One region of the Bordetella genomosp. 9 genome, then DNA from elsewhere that is predicted to be linked to it. Evidence: predicted binding sites of a transcription regulator. Region 1 holds the regulator's gene; each other region holds the start of a gene.

Region 1 (3,276 bases):
TGGGCAGGCCGTGAAAACTCATGACCAATTTCTGGGGCCGCCCATGCTCCGCCCAATAGCGTTCGATCCGCCCCACCACGGCCGCCAGATAGCCGCCGTCGTCGTGGAAGCGCTTGACGAAGCGCAATTCCGGCTGGTCGCGCAGCCGGGCGGCGTAGGCCGCGACGGCGTCCACGGCGGTAGCTGTGGTGCTGGCCGCGTATTGCGGATACAGCGGCATCACCAGTATCCGTTCGCAGCCGCGCCGCCGCAGGGCGGTCACCGCCTCCGCCACCGAAGGCTGGCCGTAGCGCATGCCCAGCTCAACCTCGACATGGACACCCCGGGCGCTCAGCGCGCGGCTGACACCCTGCGCCTGGCGGCGGCTGTAGACCATCAGCGGCGAGCCCTCGTCCATCCAGATTCCCTGGTATCGCGGCACGAGCTTCTTGGGCCTGAGCGTCAGCACGAGCCCGTGCAGGATCGGCCACCACAGGTAGCGGGGAATCTCGATGACGCGCGGGTCGGACAGGAATTCGGCCAGGTAGCGGCGGATCTCGCGGGCGGTGGGCGCCTGCGGCGTGCCGAGGTTGACCAAGAGCACGCCGGTCTTGCCGGGACCGGTCGTCTGTTCCTCGAAAGGATCCGCCTGCTCGGGTTCGGGCAGGAAACGCTCGGGCCACAAGTACTTGAACGCACGCAGGAACACGCGGATTACCTCGTCAGCCGCCCCCGCGACAGGGCCGTGCCGCTTGATTAATGGTTATGACTCAAGGCGTTCGACAGCAGGCGGGCCGTAATGTCGACGATGGGAATGACGCGTTCGTAGGACATACGCGTCGGGCCGATCACGCCTAGCGTGCCGACCACTTTGCCGTCCACGCCGTAAGGCGCCGTGATGACGGAGACCTCTTCCAGCGGGACCAGCTGCGAATCGCCGCCGATATAGATTTGCACCCCCTGCGCGCGGCTGGAGACGTCAAGCAGCTGCAGCAGGTCGGTTTTCTTTTCGAACAGCGCGAACATCTTGCGCAGCCGGTCCATATCGGACGCGATATCGGTCACGTCCAGGAGCTTGCGCTCGCCGGAGATCACAACCGCGTCGCCGTCTTCCACAGCCTCGGTGCCGGCCTCGACAGCCGCCTGCATCAGGCGGGAAATGTCCTCCCGCAACTGGGCAAGTTCCGTCGCCAGGGTGCGGCGAACCGCGTCGAACGATTTGCCCGCGAAATGCACGTTGAAAAAGTTCGCGGCCTCGATCAGCTCATGCTCGGCATAGTCGCGCTGCACGAACAGGATACGGTTCTGCACGTCGCCGTCCGGCGTGACGATGATCAGCAGAACCCGCTTTTCGGAAAGACGGATGAACTCGATCTGGCGGAACACCTGCGCGCGTTTCGGCGTCAGCACCACGCCGGCGAACTGGGTGAGGTTGGACAGCAGGGCCGCCGCGGCATTGACCGCGCGCGCCGGCTCCGCGGCGGGCAGGCTTTCGCGAAGGTGCTCGGCCTGGATGTCGTAATTCTTGACCGCCAGCAGCGAATCGACGAACAGGCGGTAACCGCGCGGCGTGGGGATGCGGCCGGCCGACGTATGCGGGCTCTGGATGAGCCCCGACTCCTCCAGATCCGCCATCACATTGCGGATGGTGGCCGGCGACAGGTCGAAGACTTTGGAAAGCGTGCGCGAGCCGACCGGCTGGCCGTCGGCGATATAGCGTTCGATCAACGCCTTGAGCAATGCGCGTGCGCGGTCGTCCATGTCGCTATTTTATGGAATCTTTTTTGCAACGGTGGCAATTTTGTCCGGCAAAGCGAAATATGGCCCCATATAATCGTTTAATCCTAGCTCAAACTCTTACCGGACGCCTGTTGCAAGCATGCTTTTTCCCACCGTCGCCCTGATCGGTCGGCACCAGGATACTGGCCTGGACGCCCCGCTACGCGCCTTGGCCCAGATGCTGACCGGGGAAGGCCGCGGCGTGCTGATCGAGACGGACACCTCCCACAATACCGGCCTGACGGAATTCCCCGTCGCCTCGCTGAGCGAAATCGGCCAGCGCGCCAGCCTTGCGGTGGTGATGGGCGGAGACGGCACCATGCTGGGGGCCGCGCGCTACCTGGCGCCGCACGGCGTGCCGCTGATCGGGGTGAACCACGGCCGCCTGGGATTCATCACCGACATTCCGCTGCACGACGCCCAGAACGCCCTGGCCCGCGTGCTGGAAGGCAACTTCAAGGCTGAAGACCGCATGCTGCTGGAAGGCAGCATCTGGCGCGGGGACCAGCAGATGTTTTCCGCGTCCGCGCTGAACGACGTGGTGCTCAACCGCGCCGGACGCGGCGGCATGATCGAGGTTCGCGTCGAGCTGGACGGCAGCTTCATGTACACGCAGCGCGCGGACGGGCTCATCGTCGCCACGCCGACCGGCTCCACGGCCTACGCGCTGTCGGCCAACGGCCCCATCCTGCACCCGGGCCTGACGGCGATGGTGCTGGTGCCGGTGGCGCCGCAAACGCTTTCGAACCGGCCGATCGTCATTCCCGACACCGGCGAACTCACCATGACCTTGACGGGCATGGGCCGCGTCGAACACGGCGCGTCCTGCCACTTCGATATGCAAACGTGGTCCGACCTGCAACCCGGCGATCGCATCGTGGTGCGCCGCGCGCCCCACACCATCCGCTTCCTGCACCCCGAGGGCTACAGCTTCCTGACGACCCTGCGCCGCAAGCTTCATTGGAATCTGATGCCGCAGGCCTCCGACGCCGGAGAATGACGCCGCCATGCTGCGCACGCTTCATATCCGGGATTTCGTGATCGTGGAGAAGGCCGACATTCGCTTCGGCCCGGGATTCACGGTGTTTTCCGGCGAAACCGGCGCCGGCAAATCGATTCTGATCGACGCGCTTGCCCTGACGCTCGGCGAACGCGCCGACGCGGCCGTCCTGCGCGAAGGCGCGTCGCGCGCCGACATCAGCGCGGTATTCGATACTCCGGACGCCTTGCGCGACTGGCTCGCCGAACGCGAGATCGAGGCGGAGGACGAACTGGTGCTTCGCCGCGTGGTCGATCCGCAGGGCCGCAGCCGGGCGTTCATCAACGGCGTCCCCGCGACCGTGGCGCAACTTCGGGAACTGGGCGACAGCCTGGTGGACATCCACGGCCAACACGCGCACCAGAGCCTGATGCGGCCGGATGCCCAGCGGGAGCTGGTGGATGCGCATGGCGGGCACGGCGAACTGCGCCAAGCCGTGGCGCAGGCGTGGAAACGCTGGCGTCAACTGGCCCGCCAGC
Region 2 (3,276 bases), 1.1 Mb from region 1:
CTGGAAATTGTGGCGCAGCACCGCTGCTTCGATGGCTGGCAGCGGATCTATCGGCACGATTCGGCGGTCATCGGGCTGCCGATGCGCTTTTCGGTGTACACCCCGCCGCAGGCGGAATCGGGGCCCGTGCCCGCCCTTTTCTATCTGGCTGGGCTGGAGTGCAACGAGGAAACGTTCATGATCAAGGCGGGCGCCCAGCGCTGGGCTGCCCGGCACGGGCTGATGCTGATTGCGCCTGACACCAGTCCGCGCGGCGCGGGCGTTCCGGGCGAGGACCAGGACTGGGATCTGGGCACCGGCGCGGGCTTCTATCTGGACGCGACGCAGCCGCCCTGGTCCCGCCATTACCGCATGGAATCGTATGTGGTGGGGGAGCTGGCCGCGCTGGCGACGTCGGAGTTGGGCGCGGCGCCCGGCCGCCTGGGCATCTGCGGTCACTCGATGGGCGGCCATGGCGCGCTGGTCCTGGCCTTGCGCCACCCCGGCCGATTCCGCTCGGTGTCCGCCTTCGCGCCGATCGCGGCCCCGATCCGGGCCGCGTGGGGCCAGAAGGCCTTCGCCAACTATCTGGGGCCGGACCAGGGCGCGTGGGCCGGGTACGACGCGAGCGCGCTGATGGCGTCGCGGCGCGCGCCCTATCCCGATGGCATTCTGGTTGACCAGGGCCTGTCGGACCGTTTCCTGGATCAGCAGCTTTATCCGGATGCCTTCGAAGCTGCGTGCGCCCAGGCCGGCCAGCCGCTGGAGCTGCGCCGTCACGCCGGCTACGACCATGGCTATTACTTCATCGCGACGTTCATGGAAGACCATATCCGCTTCCATGCCCAGCGCTTGTCGTCCACGCCGGAGTCCCCTGCCTGAGCCGGCCTGTCGGACGGCCGGGGCTTGACGGCCTCTATATACTGAAAAGATAGCGGCGGCCTGTTAACGCTAGAAGGAGACAGGGCATTGACCGAAGACGTGGCTCCGTCCATGTGGATCGCCGTGGCGACCATCGTCGTACTGCTTGCCGGCTTCGGGCTGTTCCTGGGCAAGGGCGGACCGCGCGACGCCAGGGGCCGCCGCCATTTCCGGCTGCGGCCGGTACGTCGCCTGGTCGGCCTGCTTCTTCTGGCGCTGGCCTGCGTGTCGGGGATGTTCGCCGCGACCCTGTACCAGTTTTTCCGCCTGACGGCGGACGCCCCGATCGCACGCGTCGTGCTAAGGCAGGAAGGGCCACGGCAATTCATGGCGACGGCCGAACTGCCGGGCAGGGCGCCGGAAGATTTCGCGCTGCGAGGCGACGAATGGCAGATCGACGCCAGGGTGGTGCGATGGCGGCTGCCCGCGCTGCTCGCAGGATTACCGCCGCTGTACCGCCTGGAACGGCTGGCGGGACGGTATTCCGACCCCGCAGCGGAACTCTCGGCCCCGCGCACGGTATATGCGTTGGGACCGGCGGGCACGCCAGACCTGGGACGGCTGAAGCAGCGGTTCCCGAATTGGCTGCCCTTCGTGGACGTTCAGTACGGCAGCGCGGCTTATATGCCGATGTTCGATGGCGCGCGCTACCGCGTCTTCCTGGATGCGCGCGGCGCGCTGTTCATCCGTCCCGACGATCCGGCGACGGCGGACGGGCTGAAGCAGCGGGGCTGGTAGCCGCCAGGACGTCCCGGGCAGCGGAAAGACGACGGCCGAAACCCGGCAACCGATTGTTTTTCCGCGAAAATTTTTGAACTTCCTACACATGTTAGGGTCGAATTAGCACTCCCTTCTTTAGAGTGCTAACATCCTTTCATGCGTTCTCAAATCAGCGGTTTCCTGGAGCACAACACCATGAAACGACCCAGTTCCTCGTTGACCGTTTCCGGCAACGCGCTCGCCCTGGCCATTTCCAATCCGGGCGCGCTGGGGACGATCGACGCATACATTTCCGCAGTCAACCGCCTGCCGGTTCTGTCGGCCGAACAGGAAATCGACCTGGGCCGCCGGCTGCGCGACCACGGCGACCTGGATGCGGCCCGTCAACTGGTGCTGTCGCACTTGCGCCTGGTTGTCTCCGTTGCCCGCCAGTACCTGGGCTATGGCCTGCCGCACGCCGACCTGATCCAGGAAGGCAACGTGGGCCTGATGAAGGCCGTCAAGCGTTTCGACCCCGAACGCGGGGTCCGTCTGGTGTCCTTCGCCGTTCACTGGATCAAGGCGGAAATTCATGAGTACATCGTGCGCAACTGGCGGCTGGTGAAGGTCGCCACCACCAAGGCGCAGCGCAAGCTGTTCTTCAATCTGCGCAGCATGCGGCCAGATGGCAAGACGCTCGACTCCGAGCAGGTGGACGAAATCGCGCGCGAGTTGAACGTGCGCCGCGAGGATGTCAGCGAAATGGAAGTCCGGCTGTCCGGCCGCGACATGTCGCTGGAATCCCAGGACGACGACGAAGACGCCTACGCACCCATCGCGTATTTGTCCGACGAAGGCCGTCAGGAGCCCACGCGCGTCCTTGAACGCAAGGCCAACGACGCCATGCAGAGTGAAGGGCTGAGCAGTGCGCTCGAAGCCCTGGACCCGCGCTCGCGCCACATCATCGAAGCGCGCTGGCTGCAGGACGATGGCGGCGCTACGTTGCACGAGCTGGCGCAGGAATATGGCATCTCCGCCGAACGCGTCCGTCAGATCGAAGCCGCCGCTCTGAAGAAGATGCGAGGATCGCTCAGCGCCTGAAATCGCGGCGCGCGGCCGGTCGCCGCGCCGTACTGCCCCCGGTCTTCGGGAAAATTACATTCAGTGACAAGTCTCGGCAAAAATTGCACAAGGCCGAGGAAACTAATCCACCGCGGCGCAGCCTAATCCATGACCACGCGACGCGGCGCAATGCCCGGCGCGCGGTTGGTCGCCTGTCTCGGCTTCTCCTCTTTCCCCTCCCCTATGAGACAGGTGTTTGACGGGGCACCGCCGGTGCCCCGTTTTTTTATGCCCGTCTGCCCCCAGGAACGGCGTGCGCCGAAGAGGCGTGCGGCCGCATCTAAACGATCCTGCTTTCCTCCGGCTGCGCCCATTCGGCGAGCATGCCCTGCCATAGCGCGGGTTCCAAGCGGCGGACGCCGGTGGCGACCGAGCCGTCGGGATACAGCTTCAGCCAGCGGTAGCCGGGCGGTTGCGGGTCCAGGCGATGCCGGCCGTCGCGGATGGCGAACTGGAAGCAGGTGGAGGGTGTCGCCAGCATGCGCATGCTTCCTCGCCGGCGATCGAATTCCTGGTGTACGTGCCCCCAGAGCAAAAGCTTGGCATTGCGCCAGC
Region 3 (3,276 bases), 1.6 Mb from region 1:
ACATGCCGGTTTCTTCGGAGATGACCACGCCGCCCGTCAGGATGGCGATGTCTTCCAGCATGGCCTTGCGGCGATCGCCGAAGCCGGGCGCCTTGACGGCGGTGGTCTTCAGGATGCCACGGATGTTGTTCACCACCAGGGTGGCCAGCGCTTCGCCTTCGACGTCTTCAGCGATGATCAGCAGCGGACGGCTCGACTTGGCGACTTGCTCCAGCACGGGCAGCAGGTCGCGGATGTTGCTGATCTTCTTGTCGTAGATCAGGACGAAGGGATCGTCCAGCGCGGCGACTTGCTTGTCGGGGTTGTTGATGAAGTAGGGCGACAGGTAGCCGCGGTCGAACTGCATGCCTTCGACCACGTCCAGCTCGTTTTCCAGCGACTTGCCGTCTTCGACGGTGATGACGCCTTCCTTGCCGACCTTGTCCATCGCGTCGGCGATGATCTGGCCGATCGACTGGTCGCTGTTGGCCGAGATCGAGCCCACCTGGGCGATTTCCTTGCTGGTCGTGACCGGCTTGCTCAGCTTCTTCAGCTCTTCCACGGCAGCGGCGACAGCCTTGTCAATACCGCGCTTCAGGTCGATGGGGTTGAAGCCGGCGGCAACGTACTTCAGGCCTTCCTGAACGATGGCCTGGGCCAGCACGGTCGCGGTCGTGGTGCCGTCACCGGCGTTGTCGGAGGTCTTGGAGGCAACGTCCTTGACCAGTTGCGCGCCGATGTTCTCGAACTTGTCCTTCAGTTCGATTTCCTTGGCGACGGACACGCCGTCCTTGGTCACGGTCGGGGCGCCGAAGGAGCGCTCGAGCACGACGTTGCGGCCCTTGGGGCCGAGGGTGGTTTTCACAGCGTTGGCGAGGACGTTCACGCCGCGGACGATACGCACGCGGGCGTCATCGCTGAACAGGACTTGCTTGGCAGCCATAGTAGTTCCTTACTGGAATTCGGTACGGTGTCGGGGAATTACTGGATCACGGCGAGGATTTCTTCCTCGCGGATGACGAGCAGCTCTTCGCCATCGACCTTCACGGTCTGGCCGGAGTATTTACCGAAGAGCACCTTGTCGCCAGCCTTCAGGTCAACGGGCAGAACCTTGCCGTCTTCCGTGCGCTTGCCGGGACCGACAGCGATCACTTCGCCCTGGTCGGGTTTTTCGGCCGCGCTGTCGGGGATGACGATGCCCGAGGCGGTTTTGCGCTCGTTGTCCAGACGCTTGATGATCACGCGATCATTCAGAGGACGCAGGGCCATGAAGAACTCCTGTAGTTCGATACGGTAGAGGGTTGTCTCACAGAACCGCCCGGGGGAGGGGTGTTAGCACTCGCCGGCGGTGAGTGCTAATTATAGGGGCGGTTGGGCGGGGTTCAAGGGGGAGGGGTGGGGCTGTTACAAGTCTGGGGGAGGATTGGCGCGATGTTGCCCCGTGTTCTCGGAATTCCGGTACGTGGGGCGGTCTGCGGCGATGATCTTGACATTTATGCTGGCGTTCGGCACAGTTGTCCCTTGTCCTAGGAACGGGGACAGCCGACCGCGAACGAAAATGAAAAGTCAAGACGTTTTGCTGCTCCTGAAGTTGGTGAGCTTGTCCAAAAGCGATCGCACCGGCGACAAATATTTGGACAGCCGCTGGCAAGATTGGGAAACCGAGGAGACTGCGCCGACGTTGGAGGTTGCCGCCAGCGGGTTGGAGGATCTGGACCACCTGCATCTACGTCCATTGGCGACACATGAGCACTCGAGCGCGGCTCAGTACGGCATACGACCGTTAGCGGAGATGACTGGAATCAGCAAGTCCCAGGTGAGCCTCTCGCTCGCTCGTTGCTATAAAAGCGGCTTGGCCAAGCCCGACCGCTTGACTGGTCTGCCCAAAGCCAACACGACAGCGTTGGCGGAATTCCTCGTATATGGCTTGAGATACGTGTTTCCGGCTTCCATTGGGCCGTTGACTCGTGGCATTGCCACCGCCTGGGCGGCGCCTGTGTTGGCCGAGACAGTGTTGTCTGGTGGTGAGATGCCACTAGTCTGGCCGGATCCTCGCGGCAAGACAAAAGGGCAGGCGTTGGAGCCTATATATAAAACTGTGCCGTTGGCCGTAAAGAAGGACTCCATGCTTTACAGTCTGTTGGCCCTCACGGATGCGATTCGAATTGGGCAAGCCCGCGAGAGAAGTATCGCAATCGATGTTCTAAACCGTATGTTGGAGCCACCGCGTGTCTGAGGCCGAGGTACATAAACGCATGATTCGGCATGTGGCCGGAGCATTGGGACCGGAACTTCTAGGCAAAGTGGCGTTTGTGGGTGGCTGCACGACCGGCCTGTTGATCACGGACGATTTTTCTCGCGAGCAGGTGCGCCATACCAAGGATGTCGATCTCATTATCCATGTCGTAGGCTACGCCGAGTGGGCAGAAGTGCAGAACCAACTGCGCTCTAAAGGTTTCAAGGACATACTATCCGGCGATGCTCCTATTTGCGCATTGCAACTCGGCGAGCTGCGCGTTGATTTCATGCCAGACGATGCTCGATTGCTCGGATTCTCCAATCGCTGGTATTCGCAAGCGCTGTCGACGGCGGAGCCCTATGCCATCGGCGACGACATAGTGATCCGGCTCGTAACGCCACCATACTTCGTTGCCACCAAGTTGGAGGCCTACAGCGGTCGCGGCAACAATGACCCATTGGGCAGCCAGGACGTTGAGGACATTCTCAATTTGTGCGATGGGCGCGAAGCGTTGGTTAACGAAATGGCGCAAGCGCCAGCGGATTTGAGGAACTACGTGTCCAGTGCCTTACGCCGCTTGCTGGAGCATCCCAGTATGGATCACGCAATCCAGAGCTGCGCTCGTGGAAACGTCGAACAAGAAAAGTACTTATATGGCGTGATCGATTCAATTGTGGCACTGGGTGCTTGATGTGGCAGATCCCAAACCTTGGCATAAACGAGTGGCGAACTAGACGAGGACGGGGCCGGCCCGAGAATCGAGACGCGGGCGGGGTGTACGTCAGCACAGATAAGGTCGTCGCCATAATTGTTGACGGCACGGTAAGCGGCTCCCACGGGGGTGCCTACGCGAACCATTGGGTGGCCAAAGTTATAACGATTGCGCATCAGCTTGACTCACTTGCCCCCAACGACTTTATCGCAGCCATGCGGTTAGCTCATAAAGAGCTTCACAATGGAGTCTACGTCCTTGAAACAGCCGCATATGCTGTCCTGGCCCTGAATAGGGCCGCTTGTAGTGCGTGGGCCATCAATTGCGGCGACTGCCGTGTCGGACA

Evidence for each region. Region 1 encodes HrcA, which represses chaperone genes, less so after heat shock. Its sites were predicted from a motif close to TTAGCACTCNNNNNNNNNGAGTGCTAA; they were not measured.
Region 2: the regulator HrcA is predicted to act here: its motif matches at 1,741-1,767, upstream of rpoH (RNA polymerase sigma factor RpoH).
Region 3: the regulator HrcA is predicted to act here: its motif matches at 1,312-1,338, upstream of groES (co-chaperone GroES).

What each region holds. Positions count from the first base shown of each region.
Region 1 is NZ_CP021109.1:3,591,552-3,594,827, forward strand. Features, by position in the region: gene hemH (ferrochelatase) at 1-688, opposite strand, end outside; gene hrcA (heat-inducible transcriptional repressor HrcA) at 736-1,740, opposite strand; gene CAL13_RS16500 (NAD kinase) at 1,859-2,758, shown strand; gene recN (DNA repair protein RecN) at 2,766-3,276, shown strand, end outside.
Region 2 is NZ_CP021109.1:123,903-127,178, forward strand. Features, by position in the region: gene fghA (S-formylglutathione hydrolase) at 1-861, shown strand, start outside; gene CAL13_RS00595 (hypothetical protein) at 949-1,638, shown strand; gene rpoH (RNA polymerase sigma factor RpoH) at 1,816-2,700, shown strand; gene CAL13_RS00605 (phosphodiesterase) at 3,002-3,276, opposite strand, start outside.
Region 3 is NZ_CP021109.1:593,025-596,300, forward strand. Features, by position in the region: gene groL (chaperonin GroEL) at 1-922, opposite strand, end outside; gene groES (co-chaperone GroES) at 961-1,248, opposite strand; gene CAL13_RS02790 (hypothetical protein) at 1,538-2,215, shown strand; gene CAL13_RS02795 (hypothetical protein) at 2,208-2,909, shown strand.